DNA from 4 places in the Virgibacillus sp. genome. Region 1 is predicted to be linked to each of the others. Evidence: riboswitches for the same ligand, from Rfam matches in the RefSeq annotation. Region 1 holds a riboswitch; each other region holds the start of a gene.
What was found. A riboswitch is a leader RNA that binds a small molecule or an ion and turns the genes downstream of it on or off. The one in region 1 is predicted to bind thiamine pyrophosphate.
Positions count from the first base shown of each region.

Region 2: another riboswitch for thiamine pyrophosphate. It lies ahead of HLX49_RS12375 (thiamine phosphate synthase); the one in region 1 lies ahead of tenA (thiaminase II).
Region 3: another riboswitch for thiamine pyrophosphate. It lies ahead of thiT (energy-coupled thiamine transporter ThiT); the one in region 1 lies ahead of tenA (thiaminase II).
Region 4: another riboswitch for thiamine pyrophosphate. It lies ahead of tenA (thiaminase II); the one in region 1 lies ahead of tenA (thiaminase II).

Region 1 covers NZ_JABXHF010000047.1:10,142-15,505, reverse strand. The annotation lists gene opp4B (oligopeptide ABC transporter permease) at 1-418, opposite strand, end outside; gene HLX49_RS11005 (ABC transporter ATP-binding protein) at 423-1,355, opposite strand; gene HLX49_RS11000 (ABC transporter ATP-binding protein) at 1,342-2,361, opposite strand; gene HLX49_RS10995 (copper homeostasis protein CutC) at 2,589-3,275, opposite strand; TPP riboswitch at 3,429-3,528, shown strand; gene tenA (thiaminase II) at 3,697-4,392, shown strand; gene HLX49_RS10985 (response regulator transcription factor) at 4,732-5,364, shown strand, end outside.
Region 2 covers NZ_JABXHF010000056.1:9,225-14,588, forward strand. The annotation lists gene HLX49_RS12360 (thiazole synthase) at 1-483, opposite strand, end outside; gene thiS (sulfur carrier protein ThiS) at 487-690, opposite strand; gene thiO (glycine oxidase ThiO) at 857-1,966, opposite strand; gene HLX49_RS12375 (thiamine phosphate synthase) at 1,950-2,561, opposite strand; TPP riboswitch at 2,743-2,853, opposite strand; gene HLX49_RS12380 (DinB family protein) at 3,164-3,625, shown strand; gene HLX49_RS12385 (acetamidase/formamidase family protein) at 3,756-4,655, opposite strand; gene HLX49_RS12390 (HAD family hydrolase) at 4,941-5,364, shown strand, end outside.
Region 3 covers NZ_JABXHF010000064.1:4,156-9,519, forward strand. The annotation lists gene HLX49_RS13310 (M4 family metallopeptidase) at 479-2,119, shown strand; TPP riboswitch at 2,709-2,812, shown strand; gene thiT (energy-coupled thiamine transporter ThiT) at 2,968-3,567, shown strand; gene HLX49_RS13320 (3-ketoacyl-ACP reductase) at 3,851-4,573, opposite strand; gene HLX49_RS13325 (biotin transporter BioY) at 5,069-5,364, shown strand, end outside.
Region 4 covers NZ_JABXHF010000008.1:20,342-25,705, forward strand. The annotation lists gene HLX49_RS02980 (hypothetical protein) at 1-450, opposite strand, end outside; gene tenA (thiaminase II) at 901-1,593, opposite strand; TPP riboswitch at 1,723-1,817, opposite strand; gene HLX49_RS02990 (DUF6434 domain-containing protein) at 2,160-2,729, shown strand; gene HLX49_RS02995 (HAD family hydrolase) at 2,764-3,408, shown strand; gene HLX49_RS03000 (hypothetical protein) at 3,441-3,596, shown strand; gene HLX49_RS03005 (GNAT family N-acetyltransferase) at 3,630-3,887, shown strand; gene HLX49_RS03010 (BglG family transcription antiterminator) at 4,186-5,364, shown strand, end outside.

The DNA of each region.
Region 1 (5,364 bases):
ATCCGATATACGTATATCCAGTAATCATTTGATCACGTAATGTATCATTATAGCGCCCACTAGTAATACCTAAAGGAATTGCAATGATATATGTAAAAATTAAGGTTGCTAAACCTAGCCAAAAAGTATTTACAAGCCTTTGTCCAATTAATTCCGTTACCGGCATTTTAAAGCGAAAGGATTGTCCCAAATCACCTTGTATTGCTGACGTCACCCAATCTGTATATTGTTTATACCAAGGGTCATTTAATCCTAGCTTCTGCCGCTGCTCTTCAATCGCTGCTGGATCAATATTTGGATCAATTAATCCCGACAATGCATCACCTGGCATAAATTGCGCCATAATAAATACTAAAATACTTAGCAAAACAACTTGTGGCATGGTAATTAACAGTCGTCTAACAATAAATTTCCACATGCTATCAACCTTTCTGCGGTAAGGCTACTAAATGGGAGTCAGATATCTGTCGTAACGGATACGCCAAACCTTCTTGATTAAAATAATTGTTATAATTTGTCTGATACTCTTTCTCTACTTCAGCTCGAAATTCTTTTTGTTGTATACGGTTAACAGGATTAATATCTGGAATAGCTGCTACTAGGCGTTTCGTATAGATATGTTGCGGTTGATTAAAAATTCTTTCTTTTACTCCTTCTTCCACATATCGCCCCTTATACATAATGCCAATCTCATCACACATATGCTTTACGATGCCTAAATCGTGGCTTATAAATAAGTACGTCAAATTTAAATCCTTTTGAATATCTTGCATAAAGTTAAGGACTTGTGCCTGAACCGAAACATCTAATGCAGAAACAGGCTCATCGGCAATAATCAGTTTTGGCTTTAAGGCAATTGCTCTTGCAATGCCAATCCGTTGCCGTTGTCCACCGGAGAATTGATGCGGGTATTTTAAAATACTTTCAGGGCTTAATCCTACTTGTTCAAGCAATTCTTGTACACGTTTCTTTTCTTCTGTTTTCGTTAAGTTTTCAAAGTTTCGCAACGGCTCTGCGATGATATCGAGTACTCGTTTTCTGCCATTTAGCGAAGAATAAGGATCTTGGAAAATCATTTGAATATCTTTACGAATGTCAGACTTTTTAGATGTAAATCCCGTTAAATCTACACCATCAAACTTCACCGTTCCTGAAGTAATATGATTTAAACCGATAATCGCTTTTCCGGTTGTTGTTTTTCCAGAACCAGACTCTCCTACAAGACCATACGTTTTCCCTCTTTCAATGGAAAAAGATACGCCATCAACAGCTTTTATCGCGCCTATTTTGCGATTTAAGATTCCCCCTCGAATGGGAAAATGGACCTTTAAATTGGTCACCTCAAGAAGCGCCATGAATTGATCCCTCCTCTATCTTTTCTTCAGGGAAATAAAAATGTTTGTAGCAAGTACAGCGTACGAAATGACCTGTATCCACTTCATGTAGCTCAGGAGCTTCTTCATGTGCATCCTCACTAACCCAAGGAATTCGTGCTTTAAATCGGCACCCTTCTCGTGGAAGATTTTGCAAGGACGGAACAATCCCTTGAATGACATGGAGTTTGTCATGCATACTATCTTCTCCCGGAATGGAATTTAATAGGGATCTCGTGTATGGATGAAGCGGTTTTTGAAATAACGTATAAACATCCGCTATCTCTACAATTTGCCCTGCATACATAACGGCTACACGATCCGCCATTTCAGCGACAACACCTAAATCATGGGTAATTAAAATAACACCTGTATTCATTTGTTCTTTTAAATCATTCATTAACCCAAGTATTTGGGCTTGAATCGTTACATCAAGCGCTGTAGTAGGCTCATCAGCAATGAGTAGTTCTGGTTTATTGGCAATAGCGATGGCAATCATCACTCGCTGCCTCATACCACCAGATAATTGATGTGGATACTGTTCACAAGTGTACTCCGGACGAGGAATACCAACTTGATTTAACAAGTGAATCACTCGTTCTTTTCGTTTCGTTTTCGATAACTGTCGATTATGTAATAATAAAGCTTCCCCAATTTGATCTTCCACCGTCATCAACGGATTTAACGCTGTTAACGGGTCTTGAAAAATCATAGACATATGATTTCCTCGTAGCTTATTTAAATTACTTGCTGGTATATTTACAATGTCTTGTCCTTTAACATAAATATTTCCTTCTATTTTTGCTTTCGTATGTAACCCCATAACAGAAAAAGCTAGGGCACTTTTCCCAGAACCAGATTCTCCTACAATGGCCAATGTCTCATTCTTATTAACAGATAAAGAAACATCATCTACTGCAGCATAATAATTGTCATCTATTCTAAAAGATGTTTTTAAATTTTTAATTTCTAATAATTTGTTGTTCATGATCCCCCTCCTTTATCTTTCATTAAAAATGAAGCAAACTAGAATATAGATAAAAAATATACATAGTTTACTTAATTTTTCATCAATTGTTGTTATTGTATTATATTCTATTTTTCTGAATAAATCAATAAAATCATTTAATTTAAAGGAATTTTCGCAATCAAAAAAATAATGCATGAAGCGAGCCTGAGCTTGTTTAATAAGCTCAGGCTCTACCTATGTCAGATTTATTTTTGGAGTATATTTTTTATTTGTTGTATCTTGCTGCGATCCAGTTTATATGCGAATGAATCGTTCCTTCTAGCGCCAGAACCAAAGTGGAATGCATGGGGTTTCACTTGCTCGTATACATCAGCAAAGGTTGCTGGCTTTAAACCATGCCCCACCATCATATTTACATGTGTATCCGCAGCCAAATGAATCAATCGTTGTAGCTGCGGAATTGCATCAGGTGCTTTATAGTTACCTCCTGCAGTTAACACTGTCGTTATTTGCTTATATTGTGCCAAGCATGCTAACGCTTCTTCTTGGTCACGAGCAAAATCAAACGCCCGATGAAAAGTTACTTCTAAATCATCAGCCACATCTAATAGCTGTTTCAACACTTCCTCATCAACTGTTTTTTCAGCAGTCAATGCCCCTATAACGATACCGTTTGCACCCATCTTTTTAATCAGATCTATATCTTCCTTCATCGTGTCTATATCGTATTTGTTGTATACAAATGATTGACTATGCGGACGAACCATGACATTTATAGGCAGATGGACAGCTTCAACCGCTTTTTTTAGTAAACCGTAACTTGGTGTAAGCCCTATTTCTGCCATCGCAGGGCTAAGTTCAATCCGATCTGCTCCATACTGCTCTGCTTCTATCACATCCGTTAAGTTCGTAGCAATAACTTCTAAAAGCATGAACAACCCTCTCCTTTACACACAATACCCTTATCCTACCTGATGAGAGCGCCTTTTAATAGACCAAAAAGATGCAAAGAACCTACTACTATCCTCACTTCCTTTGCCTAAATCTACCATCTATGCTTTAATGGCAATACATAGTGTTATTATATATCTCACTAGGGGAGCAATTTTATTGCTGAGAAAGGAAACTTGACCCTTTGAACCTGATCTAGTTTGTACTAGCGTAGGGAAGTGACAACTTGCATGAATAGTAATAATCAGGCAATCACTTCCCCATTCTATTTACATCGTAGAATGGGGATTATTATTTTCTCCAGATGCAAGTACGTCTTATCCTGAACTACAAAGGTTTGTTGTTTCCACATCTTCTCTAGCATTAAAATAATTTCAATTATCGAGAGGAGAATATAGTATTATGCAACAACTATTTACAGATCGTTTATGGAAAAAGGTAGAGCCAATTTGGAAATCCTATTTGGAGCATCCGTTTGTAAAAGGGTTAGGAGAAGGTTGGCTTGATAAGGAAAAGTTCAAGCACTGGATGAAGCAAGACTATGTTTATTTAATAGAATATTCTCGCTTGTTTGCACTAGGAAGCGCGAAAGCACATGATTTATCAACAATGACAACGTTTGCCAATTTACTTCATGGAACCTTGCATATGGAAATGGATTTACATCGTAACTATGCAAGCAAGTTTGGCATAACTGCTGATGAATTAGAAGAAACAGAAGCGGCGGCAACAACGACTGCATACACAAGTTATATGCTAAATGTGGCACAACAAGGTGGCATAGAAAATACAGTCGCCGCCGTACTCGCTTGTGCTTGGAGTTATAATTACATTGGCAAAGCATTGGCAGCCTGGCCAAACGCCTTGGAACATGAATTTTATGGCAATTGGGTACAAATGTATTCCTCCGAAGATTTTACAGCACTGGCTAACGATTGCATTGATTTAATTAATACAATTGCGGAAGATAAACCAGAACACGAGTTAACCATCTTGGAAGATATCGTTGTGAAAACGAGCTATTTTGAATATATGTTCTGGGACATGGCAGAACATCAAGCCATGTGGCCTGTCCCTGTTGCTGCCCAAAACTTATAATTCTTTGCAAATCTTTATCCGTTGAAATGACTATTAAAAGCAATAAACTAAAAAAGCAATAATTATTTTGGACCAATATCAGGCGGCATGATCTACAGATTTTTAACTTCATAAAAATCCGCCCTAAAAATGTAAAGCTCATCATTTAAAAGCTACGGCTATCACCATAAAGACTTGGTGACATGTCGTAGCTTTCTTTATTCCTTAGGTAGAACGATACAATAGCTTGCTAACAGCCTATTATAACCTATAGATTTCGAAAGGATATATATACCAGATAGATATGATACAACATTGTTACACAGATAATTTATAATGAAAGAGAGGGAGGTTTGCCCAATGGTTCGAATACTAATCGTTGAAGATGAAAAACCAATATCTGACTTAATAAAAATGAGTCTCGGAGATGCAGGATATGAATGTTTCTGTGCCTATGATGGAGAACAAGCTGCTGATATGATTGAAGCAAATCATTTTGATTTAGCAATTTTAGATATTATGCTCCCCAAAATTAATGGCTATGATTTACTAGAATATATCCAGCCTTACGATATACCAGTCATATTTTTAACTGCCAAATCAGATGTAACGGATAAAGTAAAAGGGTTAAAGCTTGGAGCGGAAGACTACCTAACGAAACCTTTTGAAATCGTAGAATTACTAGCCCGAGTGGAAACTGTTTTACGCAGATATGATAAAAACAAACAATTTATAGAATTGTTTGATATAAAAATAGATACGCTTTCCAGAGTCGTAACCAAATCAGGAAAAACTGTTAATCTAACAGCGAAAGAGTACGACTTATTATTATTATTTATCAACAATAAAAATATTGCTCTATTTCGGAGTAACATCTCTATGAAAGTATGGGGAGAAGATTTTGTCGGCGAAAGCAGGACGATTGACCTGCACGTGCAACGCATGCGACAAAAGCTTGGTTTAAAGGATAAAATCGTAGCAGTCTATAAGGTG
Region 2 (5,364 bases), on a different contig from region 1:
TCCTTGCCCAGAGCCAATTGGAGAAGCGCCAGGCATGATTGCGTGTACACCAGCTTCTTCTAACTGTCTTGCTAATACGACATCATCCGATGTGTACGTTAAAACGGTAAAACCTTCCTCAAGTAACAGCTTAGATGCTTTCATTGTTTCAAATGGGTCTGGTAATAATGTTTTATCACATCCAATTATCTCTACCTTAATCATATCACAGAGTTCAGATGCTTTTGCTAAACGTGCGATCCGCACTGCTTCTTCTGCCGTTTTAGCTCCAGCTGTATTCGGCAATAAGGTATATTTCTTTAAATCTAATTCTTCCAATAAATTTGGTTCTTTTGTGTCAAAAATATTCATTCTTCTAACAGCAAAGGTTAGAATTTCTGCTTTTGATATATTTACGGCTTCTTTTTGTACTTGGAAACTTGGATATTTTCCCGTACCTAACAATAATCTAGATGCAAATGTTCGCTCTCCGATTTGTAACATTGGTTAACCTCCTCCTACAAAATGAACAATTTCAATTCTATCTCCGTCTTCCAAAATCGTCTGTGGATAATCTTTTTTGCCAATAATTTCTTTATTTTTTTCTACTGCTGCTACTTTTTCTTGTATGTCATAAGCTTCCAACAAATCAAGCATTGTCATCGTCTCTTTGGCAAAATGCAATGTCTCTCCATTCACATGCAGTTCCATACCATATCCTCCTCTCTTTTTTAACAATATAGAAAACGATAAAGCTATGGAATCATCATTCTAGCAAAATGTAGACTCCCCATAAAAAAACTTGACCAGAAGCTAGTTTTTTATAAAATACATCTTCGCCTTAATAGTGCGTATCTTCGGAAATATTTTTCTGGTTTTAGCTATTAACCATCGCTAAACGCTGGGGAGACACTAGGTTTTCTATAACTTTTTGGTTTTGATTCATTATTAGGTCACCAATTAATTGCGCAGTAGCAGGCGCCAACAATACCCCATTTCGATAATGCCCAGTAGCATAATAAAGACCTGGTAAGGAAGGATGCTCTCCAATAACAGGTATCCCATCTTCTGTTCCAGGTCGCACACCTGTTAAAAAAGAATCTATCCTAGCATTTCGAAAAGATGGAAAAATAGTATTAAAATGTGTTAGCAAAGATTCAATTCCTCCCACAGAAACATAGGACGATTGATTATAGCGTTCGGAAGTTGCGCCAATAACATAGCGACCATCTCGTTTTGGTACAAGGTAAAAATCCTTACAAAAGAGTGTCTGTTTTAACTGAATACCGCTAGAAATAACTGATAAACATTCCCCCTTTACTGGTATCATTGGATTAACTAGCCCCATTGCTGTAAACCATCGCCCACTCTCAGCCCCTGTGGCAATTACTACGCGCTCAGCTGTTATCAAACCTTCATCTGTATCCAAGTGAAAAGTTTTGGCTACGTGGTTTATGTTCCACACATGGCAATCCTCTCTCACCTTGCCACCTTTTGCGATAGCCCCCTGTTTAAAAGCTTCACAAACTCGTGAGGGTTCCACATGCCCATCCGTCTCCATGTAAATGCCAGCAATCGCTTCTTTACCTAACGTGGGAAACCATGCTTTCAGTTGCCTTGGGTCCACCCATTCTAAATTCGGGAAAGCTTGTCGCTTTAATTCCATTGCTTGTTTTTCCTGTTCATAAAAAGCAAGCTCCACCATGCCTCCAGAAGCTAACTGAATATCGATAGATGTTAGTTGATACAATTCCCAATTTAATTCCTGATACATATCTCTACTAGATTGACAAAATTTATAAAACTCATTTGCATTACTATTCTCCGTATGTACACCTAACATTCCGGCGGCTGCATTTGTCGCCTTTCTTCCACTTTGCTGTTTTTCAACAACAAGGGTAGTTACATTATTTTTATTTAAGTGATACGAAATAGCATGACCAATAATTCCACCGCCAACAACGACAACTTCATAATGATCCTTCAATTTTCTCTACCTCCTTACGTAGGCTCATAGCAGCTGTCTTTGGACAAGATGCACTAAAAATCCCCGACATGACAGCAACACCTGTTACCCCAATATCTTTAAAGTCGGATACTCTATCTCCTGTAATCCCACCAATTGCAATGACTGGAATTGTAATTGCATGAATGATCTGTTCCAATTGGTATAATCCTCTTGGTTTTATACCTGGTTTACTATCTGTTTGATAAATATGTCCAAACATCACATAGTCAGCCCCATTATTTTCAGCATATTTTGCCGCTTCCAAAGAGTGAACAGAACGCCCCACTCTTAAAGAGGGAAATAAGCGCTTTATCTCCCCTATATTTGTGCAGTATTCAGGCATATGCAATTGATTTACTCCCGTTAAAAACGGAATTTTAACATGCGTATGAACACAAAGTACTTCTTTTGGAGCACCGCTGTTTATTAATTCCTGCACAAATTGCGAATATTCAAATCTCGATTTCTGTTTTTCTCTTAAAATGATGTGATCTACGAAAGGAGCAATTGCTAGTATTGTATTGATTAATTTTGTCTCTTCCGTTTCTCCATTCGTTACCGCATATAATTGCATTAGGTCCCCTCCCATTCGTTTAAACAGTTTTATGGAGAAATTGAAGTCTTTTTATACAACACATCTTGACATGAAAAGCGAATGCTTTTCATGAAAGGTAGAACAAAAAATGTCACTTTCTCCAACATCGGAAAAAGTGACATGTATGCACATATATAGAAGTAAGACTATGTACAGTAAAATAGCCTTACAGTCACTTTCCTCCGCTGGTTTGTTAGCCAGTTCAGGTTCAAAGAGTCCCAACGTTGTACGTTGATCTCAGCCATTAAAAATGGCACCCCTAGCGATTTCAAATATTCATCATTTTTATTATCTTCTACCTTACAGCACATAAAACCATATGTCCAGCAATTTCCTTCCATTACCTTTAAGGTACATAAAACTTCTGTTCAAGACTGGAAACATGTCTAATAACTCTAAGTGTCAAATCCTCGAGCTACTATTTAGTATTATATTTCTACTAAATTCACTTTAGGGATTAACAATGAAATCAATGTAAAAAATTAAAACAATATTTCTTATACATATATAGGTATAAAACTATTCATCTTGTAACTTCTCTGTTATACTAATCTCAAATTGAGCAATTAGGGGGATGAAAAATGAGTAAAGATTTAATTGAACAATTTGCGTTGAATCGTAACATGCTGTTTATGGAGCTAGATAAACTAGATGAATCACTAATTGACGAACAATTAGACGAACTAAATAATACGGTACATTGGCATATCGGACATATTTTAACTGTCGCGGAGCAATTTCTATTTGGTTTCCCAAACCAAACAAAGCATTTACCAGAGGAATTTATTTCTCTATTTGGAAACGGTACAAAACCTGCTGATTGGCCAGAAAATGTCCCATCCCTTGCAGAATTAAGAGAAAAACTGCAAGAACAAATGGAGCGTGCTATGAAACTGGACACGGAATATTTTGCTATCCCATTGGAAAAACCTTTTCTAGGGCAAGATACAATCGGCGGACTAGCAAAAGTTGCTACATTCCATGAAGCCCATCATACTGGTCAGTTACATACGATTCATTTAATCGCTGCAAAAAGAAAATAACTTGCACTTGTAGGGGGATTAGGGAGTTTTCCCCCTACGATTTCTCTCAAGAAGACCCATTAATTTTTGTAAGCTTATTTTTTCCTTTTCTCTACCTCTTCTTCACATAAAAATCATCAAAAATTATTCTCTACAGTAGTTGGTAACCGTATTTATCCAGCACCCACACCGGAAGTTCCATTCGCGATGTCATGAACGGATCAACAATTTGGCAAATTTTTAAATCTGCTCCCACAGATAGAAACATTGCTGCTTCATGCGCTTCCATTTTCAGTACATTCACAAGAAAAGTATGCATATGTTTCGTTGCTTGTTTAGAAGCTTCATCTAGCGTTTCACGAGACGCTATCGTCATCACATGTTTGTCATCAGCTAAAAACGGAAGTGGATAAGGTTGTCCTTTAATCAAGCTAACTTTAACTGTAATTTCAGCAGCAATCTCTAATCCACAAATAACTACCTCACCATCTCCCATAACTGCGTGTACATCTCCCATTGCCAAAAGAGCCCCTTCTACATTTACCGGTAAATAAAGGGAAGATCCTATTCCAATTCGTTTACAATCCATATTTCCACCGTGATCTTTTGGCGTTCCTGTTGGCACATCTTCATCAAGTGGAGCAGTTCCAATAACCCCAATCATAGGTTTTATCGGTAAATGTAAAGTTTCATTAAAAATAGCTTTCCCATCATTTATCGGAATAATTTTTGTTTTTTCATCAGTAAAACTACCTGCTAAAGCCCCCATTTCTGGCGTGATGGACATTACGCCTTGGTTAGCGATTTGAATATCCAATATATCCACTTTTAATGTATCTCCTAGTCTGGCGTCTTCTACAAACAACGGTCCTGTCGCTGGATTAATTTTATCCCACCCGACTGTGTGGAATAAATCGTCTTCGCTTTTCATTTCATTACTAAAACAATCGTACGTTTCAAATAGAATTGTTTCTTCTGAAAAAACTGTTTCAACAGGCTTGTTCTTTGGTGACATTGACAAAATATAGTTTTCCTTCGCAATTTTTTTCACTTACGTATACCTCCTAATTCACAGCATCATTTGTGACATCTCTTCTATGTTAGCTATGTTTATTATACTACTATTCACCCCCTCCCTTTCACCCAAATGTTAGCTAGTTGCTCTAATCATTGCTATAATAAACATGGATTTTCTAAACTTGAAGTGCGTTAATAATCAACCTGAAAGATTAATACACGCACTTTCTACAGAAGTTCCGTCTGTGTATTTTCATTACTAACTAAGAACAGTACTAATAAAGTACAAACATTTTACATTCATTTAGGAGGATATACAATGAATCAACTAAAATTAATGATTTTTGATATGGACGGTTTACTATTTGATACGGAACGGATTGCCTTCCAAGCCTTAAAAAAGGCGATGAAAAATGCTGGGTATAACCTAACACTAGACATATACCGTAAGATTATTGGTGCTGGAAACCAAGAAGATGAGAAAATATTAAAAAGCGTATACGGGGAAAAATTTTCCTTTAACCTCATAGTGGAAGACTATCTCTATGAATCTGAGAAAGTATTAAAAAACGATGGCTTAAAAATAATGAAAGGTGTTCCAGAACTTCTCAATATGTTAGATGAACGAAAGATTAAAAAATGTGTTGCCTCTTCTAGTTCATTAGAAACGATTGATCGCTATTTGACGATGACAAATTTGAAAGCTAGATTTGACTTTTATATGAGTGGGGATGAAGTAACAC
Region 3 (5,364 bases), on a different contig from region 1:
AAAATCGAAGCATTTTTTAATATAAGACACTAGAATGACATTCTTATATCCTAAGTTCTTTATAATAACATAAATCAATGCATGATAGACTATCTTATCAAACATTTTTAATTCGAAGTGTGTGCCAATAATAGGTATTTGTACTTATGAAATATAAAATAAGACACGCTATTCATAGATTAATACTTTTATAATAGGACATTTTTATATTAAAGGGAAGCATGAAACGACGTAGTATAAAGAAAATGAATAAATCCTCTAAAAATCCCCTAAAAAGCCTATATAAGTTACATTTTTTATGTAACCTATTTTTTATATAATGTCTATAATATGACTTTCTGAATTGTTTTTTATAGGTATTAATACCTAATTATTCAACCGAGAATGAGTCAAATGGTTTATTGTCATATATTGCAATCTACGATACTATTATCCCCACAAGAAATACCAATAGTTTCCAAAAAAGGAGTGATTGCAAATGCAAAAGAAATGGCTTCATCGAATTGGGTTGATGACCTTAGCTACTACATTAATCGTGAGTAATGCTCAGGTGACCCATGCTGCTGATTCAGGGGAAGAATGGGAAATTAATTCAGATGTTGAGACGAAATGGGAGCAAGAAAATGAGCAAAAAGGGCCTTCGTTTATTAACGGAGAGTTATCCGAACGAAAAGTGACGAAAGAGGCAGATGTAAGAAAATTTTTGCTGGAGAATAAAGAAGTCTTTAAAATTAACTCTGAAACAAAACTAGATTTTATAGAATCTGATGTAGATGATATAGGTATGATCCACTACATTTATAAACCGAAAATTCAAAATATACCGATAGATAATTCTAAAATTGTCGTACATGTGAATAAAGACAAAAAAATTACAGCAATTAACGGGGAATTTCATCCTAATGCCCCTGAAAAATTAAAAGAAAAACAAAAACTAACCAAAAAGCAGGCAATAAATAATGCTTGGAAGCACATTGATGTAAAACGTAGTGAAGCGAATAAAAAAATGGCGTCGTTAACTGGAGAAACGTTCAATACACTGGAAGAAACTGCTGATTTAGTTGTCTATCACGATGACAATAAACAGTACACGTTAGCATATCGCGTAGAGCTTCAATTCGCCAAACCGAAACCAGCGTACTGGAATATTTGGGTAAATGCAGAGAGTGGAGAGGTTTTAAAAGCAATCAATCAGGCACAAGAATTTGCCTCAACTGGAAGTGGAATAGGTACCCTTGGACATCATAGACAGTTAAATACGTTTTATCATCAAGGGGACTACTATCTCTATGATACGACAAAACGAATGAATGGCGTTATTGAAACGTTCACGAATCAAGGAAGAGGCGATAGAAATCTTCCAGGTGTGTATGTGAAAGATGAAGATAATCGTTTTACGAATGAAGAACAACAGGCAGCTGTTGATGCTCACTATTATGCTGGACAAGTATTTGATTATTATTATAATACATTTGGTCGAGTCAGCTATGACGACAATGGTGCAACAATTCGGTCTATTGTCGATTATGGAAATAATTATAATAATGCGGTATGGGTTGGTGATAAAATCATTTACGGTAATGGAGACGGAAGAAGATTTGCTCCGTTATCAGGTGCAAATGATATTGTAGCTCATGAGCTTACACATGGGGTAATTGATGAAACAGCTGATCTTGTGTATGCCAACCAATCTGGTGCGTTAAATGAATCGTTTGCTGATGTTTTTGCCTATTTTGTAGATGGTGATTGGTTAATTGGTGAAGATGTATTTACACCTGGTATTGAAGGGGATGCACTGCGCAGTTTGGCAAACCCAACAAGGTATAATCAGCCAGATCATATGAACGATTATCAACATTTACCAAACACCCGAGACGGTGATTGGGGTGGAGTTCATATCAATAGTGGAATTCCGAATAAAGCGGCTTATTTCACTGTTCATGGTATAGGTGTAAGTAAGGCGGAACAAGTTTATTATCGTGCATTAACGACCTATTTAACGCCGAATAGTAGTTTCCAAGATGCAAGACAAGCACTCATTCAATCCGCTCAAGATTTGTATGGGGAAAGCGCTGCTCAGGAAGTTGCTCGTGCGTGGGAGCGCGTTGGCGTAAACTAATAAAAAGGTGTAAAGAATGAATTTGAAGTGCAAATTAGTGTGAAAACAGGTTATTTACGAATGGCGTTAAGGCGTAATGGTAAGAAAAGCATAGGCTGTTACTTTTGAGTCTGGAGTTTTGCTCGTGAGGTAGCTTTAGAATTCATCCGTCTGAAATTGGCGACTCATTTGCTTGGTACGATGAAACACGAAGTAGTGATCGTTATAAACATAGATTGATTGATGAATAGGTATTTATCACTTTTTTATCGTTTATTTTTCTAATTGCTATGCCAAACGCACTTCATTTAAAGTACACGGAAAATTAGTTATGCACTCGCTCTCTACTCTGGATGTAGGCATGTCAGATATACTTCTTTGACTTTGGTAGGTCATTGATGCGTATATCAGACATGTCTTTTTAATGGTGAAAAGCTATCGCCAACATGAGGAATGTGCGCGACCTCTTCGATAATTTAAGAAGTTAGCTTCATTTCCCTGACTATTTATTTGAACACGACTTGTTGCTAAAAAAATTTTGGTGTATAAAGGAGCTAAAAGCTGTTCAAAGAACAATTTATCGCTTATAATAGATGAAAATCATATACATAGAAACCACAAGGGGAGCTATTTTGCTGAGATGGAACGAAATCGTTCGAGACCCTTTGAACCTGTTTAGTTAGCACTTGCGTAGGGATGTGGACAACAATGTTTAGGTTTATTCATAAAATGCTAGTTCGATTTAGGTGCAAGGAAGATCCTGAATGTAAAGCGGACGTTTATAAGCATTTACCTTCTACACATAAATGAACAACTACGCTGAACAATGATGCTTCCCTTGGGGTTTCCGTGAAAGGGGAGCTTTTTTAATGAAAAATATTCGCTTATTAGTAATGATTGAAGCAGCATTTTTTGCAGCATTTGCAATGATTTTGGATTTTCTTCCTTCGATTAAATTATCACCAGCTATATCGATCTCTTTTGCTATGGTGCCCATATTTATTCTTGCATTTCGGAGAGGAATGCTAGCAGGGATATTAGCGGGTTTCTTATGGGGGTTGTTACAGGTGATGCTCGGTGATGCTTACTATTTGACACCATTGCAATTTTTTATTGAATATTTTATTGCTTTTGCTAGCGTTGGTTTTGCCGGATTACTCTCTTCTATAATTCAGAAAAGTTTTGAAAAAGGGTATAAAAAAACCGCTTTGGCATGGGTTGTGGCTGCGACATTCGTGGGTAGTATTGCAAGGTATTTTTGGCATTTTCTTGCAGGTGTAATCTTTTGGGGTGAATCTGCTCCTGAGGGTACGTCGCCACTCGTTTATTCATTTATAGCGAATGGAACGACTTTTGTAGGTGCGTTTGTTTTTTGTGCTATTGTTTTAGCGGTAATTTTAGCTAGCGCTCCTCGGTTAGTGCAAGCAGAAACACTTATGACTAAAAAACAGGTGAAGAAAGCATCCTAAGTATAAGCGTTTCCTTTTTATGAAAACTATTTACCGTAATTAATAGCCAACGCCTTTCCATTAAAAAACGTTGGCTATCAAAGTTACTTACCAAGTATTTATATCAGCTCGTTAGCTGCAAGTTAACACCCTGTTCGTTATCTCGATTAGCCAGAGTAGACCTTAGGATAATGAATGATTTATTTAGTAACGGTCTCTGAAAATGGACAAAATTTTATAAAAGCCAATCATAAGCACTGTTGCAATGGCTTTTGTTAAATGTCTGCCGCAACAGTGTTGGTTTTTAGAACGGATTCGTAGCCCATTGTAACGACTGTTTAATAAACATTCTCGGATGCAATTTTAATTGCGCTACCATGTATTCAGCTAAATCTTCGGCTTGCATATACTTATCGTCATTTTTCTCCGCTAACTTTTCGCCGAAAGCAAGCTCTGTGGCAACAAGGCTTGGATTTAATGTGAAAACGCGAATGTTATTTCTGCGTACTTCTTGCATTAAAGCTTCGGACATACCTTGAATGGCAAATTTGGAAGCACTGTAAGAAGTCGAACCTGCTGTTCCTTTTAATCCGTTACTGGAGGAAATCATGATAATATCGCCTTGATTTTTCTTAAGCATATGTGGTAATACGGCACGGGTCACGTGATACGTACCGAACACATTCACCTCTAAAGTTTGTTTCCACGTTTCTGGATCCATCTCTAGAAAATTACCATATGCTCCAATACCTGCATTATTTATTAAAATATCTGCAGACCCAAGCGACGTTTCTAGCTCCGCAACAGCCCCCTCTACTTCTTCCAACTTTGCTATATTAGCAACAGCATAATTGGTGTTAACACCATATGTTTCTACTTCTCTTGCAACAGCTTCCAGTTTGGATTTCGTACGAGCTATTAAGCCTAAATGAACACCTTCCTGAGCAAGAGCAAGTGCTGTTGCTCTTCCAATACCGCTACCAGCACCTGTAATATACGCAATCTTCCCTTTAATTTGTTGCCCCATCGTAAGCCATCCCCTCTCCATTGATTCTTACTTGTATTGTAAGTATATCTTATATGAAAGAATAGATTCAAACTACAGACTCCTATCATTAGAAAGTTAACCAGCGTAATGGTTAACTTTCTCCCATTCTTCGGAAAATCGCTCCCATAGGTAGAAGTAGCCCGTTCCGCGTGAAAATTTGCTCATACCCTTCTAAAGTCGTTAATAGGATTAAGGAGATCGCCAGTTGGTTTAGAATAAGGTCCTTTTATCCGAAAGAGAAATCTTAGTAACCATTATTAGCTATGGTACACTTTACATTTTATTAATTGGGTACGGTAGATTGATGGCATCTGTTGAATAAGCCTATTGCTTCTTCCTAATAGAACGAATAAGCGGAAAAAAGACTCATACAAAATGTAAACTTTTTTGAAAATTAAGTTGACAATATCCTTTTTTCCAAGTACAATTTTGAAAAAACATCAACGTTTATTGGAAATGGGAGGCTTTATTAACATGGGACAGCAACGAAAAAGACTTCGCTTTATGCTTAATTGTGCTTTGTTTGCAGCACTCACAGCTATTTTGGCGCAAATCGAAATACCACTACCACTCATACCGATAAGTGGACAAACTTTAGCAGTCGGAATTACCGCCACTATTTTAGGCAGTAAGCAAGGCGCGTTAGCGATGATTTGCTATGCGGTAATTGGAGGAGCAGGGGTACCTGTTTTTGCTGGCTTTAGCGGCGGGGCACATGTGTTAGTAGGTCCTTCAGGAGGATATATTTTTGGTTTTATTGTTACAGCATA
Region 4 (5,364 bases), on a different contig from region 1:
TTCTTTTTGTGGGAATTTTGCTAGCATTTCATCTCCTTCTGAGGCAAATTTTATAGCATCTTCTGCAGTAAATGGAGGGAGAGGCTCTGATGCAAATTGAAAACCACCCCACATGAATGCTAATATAATAACTGGAAACGATAGACTAATCCAAATTGCTTTTTTGCTTTTTATTTTTATATAGAGAATGCGATCAATCACAGCGTATAATAATGCCAAAAATGCGCCAAATAAAATGAATAACCAATTAAAAAGAAAAGAGTCAAGAGTCACCACAATAATACCGAAAAATCCTCCAAATAAACTATGTAATAGAATGTAAAGCCATCTATTTTTAAAGATGCCTTTTTTATGAATGAGCTCTACTATAATTGAAATAGGACTTCCATATAAAAGCAGTACAGGAAAAATATAAATGCTATAAATGAAAGTCCACCCTAAAAAGTCCACTTCTAAATAATAGGAAGCTGATTCTATTGGGAATAGATAAAAGATTGCAAAGTAGATAGCAATAAAGATAGTTAGTATGTAAGAAGTAACAAGTTTTCTTAATAAAAGGGGGAGAGTGTTCATATTAACGCTCCTTCAAAATTAATAAATGTTAGATAATTATTTTCGGCTAGAATATAGTTTTGACTGGATATAGAGTGAATTCATTCCTAGCTATAAACAATTATTATCTGTTCTATATCCATGTTGTAGTAAGTTGAAAATTAGGATATATCGTTATTATGCAGAAAAAATTTCGTTGTGTCCATTGTAGTTCAATTTTTCTATATGTTCATGATGATAAAAAATAATCATTAACCTGGAACTTACAGATTTTCTGGAGAAGAGGAATAATTCTATACATTAAAAAATCAGTGAAAGATAGGTTTCTCTCACTGATTTTGTATTTATTTAAGCCATCGAAAGCTCATGCCAATGTCTGTCAGAGAACCAATTTTCCTTTATATAGGACATCTCCCAGAAGGCAAGCTCGTATTCTTTAGCAATGATAAATTGCTCTTTCATCTTTTCTTTTTGCTTCTCCGTAGATTCGGATGCAATTTGATTAAGCAAATGAATCTGTTCATTGGTTGAATCTTGAAACCAATCACTTGCATAGGTAGCAATCCAATTTTGATAGATTTTTTCGGTTGGTTTTGCATTTTCGTACGTTTTTCCGATATCTGCGTATAACCAATAACAAGGCAACATGGCTGCAATAGCTTGACCTAGGCTTCCAGATGCTGCAGCGCGATATAAGTGTGATGTATAGGCGTAAGCAGTTGGGGCTGGTTTGAAATTATCCCAATCTGTATCTGTGATGTTTAAGATTTCTGCATGCTGTTTATGAACGGTTAGCTCTGCTTGTGCAGTTCCTTTTGCTTTGTCAGCTAGCATAGCTGTTACTTGAAAATCTTCAGCTAATGTAGCTGCCAAGGCATGGACTTTTCCATAGTGCTTCAAGTAATAAATGTCTTGTAAAATATAATACTTGAAAATGTCTAGGGATAAATCACCTTTGGCAATCCCTTTTACAAATGGATGTTTTACACTTTGCTCCCAACTCTTTGCGGTTACTTCTCGTAATGTGTCTGTAAATGACATAAAAAAATTCCTCCTCATACATACATGTTTTCATTGCTCGAGGAAGAAAGGGATATACTTAATACACGCAACCTATCTGTGTAAAAGGACTTTTTGTCCATACATATAAACATGAAACAGATAACGCTGTTAAGTAGTTTTCCACTTCCCTCCGCTGGTACAAACCAGATCAGGTTCTAAGGGTCGTTGTCTCAGCCGCCAGTGGGGCTCCCCTAGTAGAAATACTATACTTGAAGCATATCATAGTGTCATACAAAGTCAACTTTATTTTTCAAGAGATAAGAAAGTATAAAAATTTGATGCTATGGGATAACCAAATAACCGAATGAGCCACGTCCCGCTCCATCGCCCAGCAACTAGGCGACTTCATGAATCCGCCCTACGATAAGTCATCATGGGTTCGTGCCTCACCGTGATTCCTAAAACTTCAGTTGATTCGCTCCACTCGCTACGTTGCTAAACGGGCGCCCCGAGCCTTTGTTCTAATACTAATTGTATTTGTTATAGCGGGTGGATATAAAGCAACGAATGTTCTATAATAGATGTAATCGTTAGGAGGTGGAAAATTGAGACCAGCATTAACGAAAGATATTCATGTACAAACTTTCAAAGACTACTATTGGTTAAAAGAAGAGTTACAATTATTTTGTAAGCAAAATGGCATTCGTACTTCGGGATCGAAATTAGAACTTACAGACCGCATTGAAACTTTCTTGCGTACAGGTGAGGTAAAAAAGCCAATCCGAAAAAGAAGCGGTACTAAAAAAGCAAAAACAAAAGACGAATTAAGCTTAGATACTGTAATTACGGAAAATCATCGTTGTAGTCAGCATGTGCGGGCTTTTTTTAAAACAATTATCCCGAATTTTCACTTCTCTACGTATATTCAAAACTATTTTAAAGAAAATGTCGGTAACACGTATCATGATGTTGTTCAAGCGTGGTATGAGGAGGGAGAGCGAAAGAAAGATCCGTCATACAAGAAAACGATTGCTCCACAATTTGAATATAATCAATTTATTCGTGACTTTTTTGCAGATCCGGCTAATAAAGGAAAAAGTAGGGAAGATGCAATTAAAGCTTGGAACAACATAAAGCAACGTCCAGGGAGTAACAAATATACGGCAAACAAATAACTGAGGTTTATGGATGAAGAGAGGGGTATATAAATTGAACTATAAAAATATTATATTTGATTTTGATGGAACCTTGGCAGATTCAAAGCAATGCAGTGTATTAGCAACACAGAATGCTTTTAAAGCGTTACGACTACATATACCGTCTGCGAATACTATCGAACACTATATGGGAATCCCAATTGAAACATCTTTTAAAAAAATGGCAGATCGAGAGTTATTGAAAGATGAGTATAAGCTTTTATTGCAAACTTTCCGTGAACAGTATAAACAGTTAGAAAGCGATTTACTAACCGTTTTTAAGAATATACCAGAAGTGTTACATAAAATGGTTTTAGAGGAAAAATTGTTATTTGTTTTATCAAGTAAAAAGACAGATGTACTAAAACGGAATCTACAAAGTTTAAACATAGATACTTATTTTCATGATATTATAGGATCGGACAAAGTATCTCATTATAAACCGCATCCTGACGGTATTTTAAACATCGTTGAACAGTATCATTTAAAAAAGGAAGAGACGGTTATGGTAGGAGATGCTATATATGACTTACAAATGGCTAAAGCTGCTGCTATTTCATCATGTGGAGTGACTTGGGGGAGTCATAAAAGAGAACAATTGACGGAAGAAAAACCTGATCATCTAATAGATGAAGTCATGCAACTTGTATATTCGTAATTTAGCTCCTTTTGTTGTTATTGGAGGGAATCATGAAAATTGAAACGAAACGACTTTTATTAGTTCCTTGTACAGAGGAAAACGTAAAAATGGTTTTAGAACGAGAGCAAAGTGTTGGTAACCATATCTATCAACACATAGAAAAGTTGCAAGAAGATCAAAGTCAATTGGCTGGGGACCGTGGTTGATTTGTAATAAAGAGAATACACTTTTGATTGGTAATGCTGGATTTAAGATCGGTAGAAATTGGGTATGGAATCATGGATCATGCTCGTAATCAAGGATATGCGACAGAAACTGTTGGAGCGCTTATAGATTGGGCCTTTGCTTTCGCTTCTGTAGAGCAAATTCATGCAGAATGCTTGGTTACAAATTTGCCATCCATAAGCGTGCTGGAAAAAGTAGGGATGCGCAAAACAAAAGAAGTAGATGATAGGATAAAATGGATATTGAAGAGAAACAGCGTTAACGAGGCTTAGTAAGATTGCCTTGTTGACGCTGTTTTAATTTCCCTATAGGAAAGTATAAAAGTGTAAAGGTTCATAGTATAAGAAAAACTACGCCTTTCGCCATAAGGCTTGGCGATAAGCCAAGTTTTTCTAAGAATATATTTAGACTGTTTTTGTATTTCAGTGACTATATGAATGGAAATATAACGAAAAGAAAACGAGGTTCATCACAAAAGAAGCGAAAGCGCTTTAATTGTTTTGTGATAGATTGTCGAAAATAGACTTATTTCTTATGGTACGCTTTTGTTAGAGGAAAGGAGGTGAAAGGATGGAAGGCGTTAAAAGAAGATTTATTAAATACCTAATACTGAAAGAAAGTGTGGGATGCAATGAATTAATAACCGAGTTCCAATTTACGAAGCATGAAGTTATGAACATAATGAAAGATATGAATCAATCTTTCAAAAAAGATGTCATTATTTCAAGTGATGAAGTAGTCTATATGTCTGAAGTTGGTAAGATGATCTGCTATAAGAAATTTTTTCTAGATAGAGAAAAATTATTTAGTCAACATGAATTTGAAATTCGCTACCATTTGATTCTTATTGCATTAGCAGTGGATAAAAAATATTTATCCTTACTGGAATTAGCAGACATATGCTTAGTGAGTAAAAATACGATATTAAATGATATGAAACCACTGAAAGAAAATTTACGTTTAAAAGGAATTGAAGTGGACTATTCTCGCAAGTTAGGTTATTTTATGAAAGGTTCAGAGTTTACAATAAGAAATGTATTAGTAACAGCAGTGAAAAACGTGCTTCGGTCCTCGGCAGGGCGAATACTGTTGGAAGAAAAGAATTTTGTAGATAGTTCAGAAATATTTCGGTTGCAAAAAAGACTGGAGCGAGTAGAGAGTAGAATCGGTATAACATTAACCGATGAACAATTAGATGAACTTCCATATATTATTCACTTTGTTTTAAAAAGGGCGAGCAAATTCAATCGTAATTGGTCCTTTAAAATAGAGAGCTATGATATTAAAAACACTGTAGAGTTTCCTGAAATACAGCAGATGTTTTGGGATTATAATGATTTAACACAAAGCGATTTGCTTTACTTATCCTTACAAATATTAGCATCCAATATGGTAGAGTCAGCGCTATTTATTACAGATGGGGACGAGGTATCTCAAGCAACGGATCATTTTATTGACAATATTGAAGTGAATTTGGCTATTAATATGTATCGTAGAAAAGAATTAAAGCATAAAGTACTTCTTCATATGAGACCTGCTATTTACCGAAGTTTGCTTGGTTTTCAAATTAATAACCCACTAACAAAAGAATTTTTAGCTCAATATCAAGAAATCTATCGTATAGTAAAAAAATCTGTTAAACCTTTTGAAGATATTATTCATAGGGAGATGTCTACAGAAGAAATTGTTTACCTATGCATGATTGTCTTAAGTTGGATCTATGAAACAGAAGAGACAGAAACCATTTTT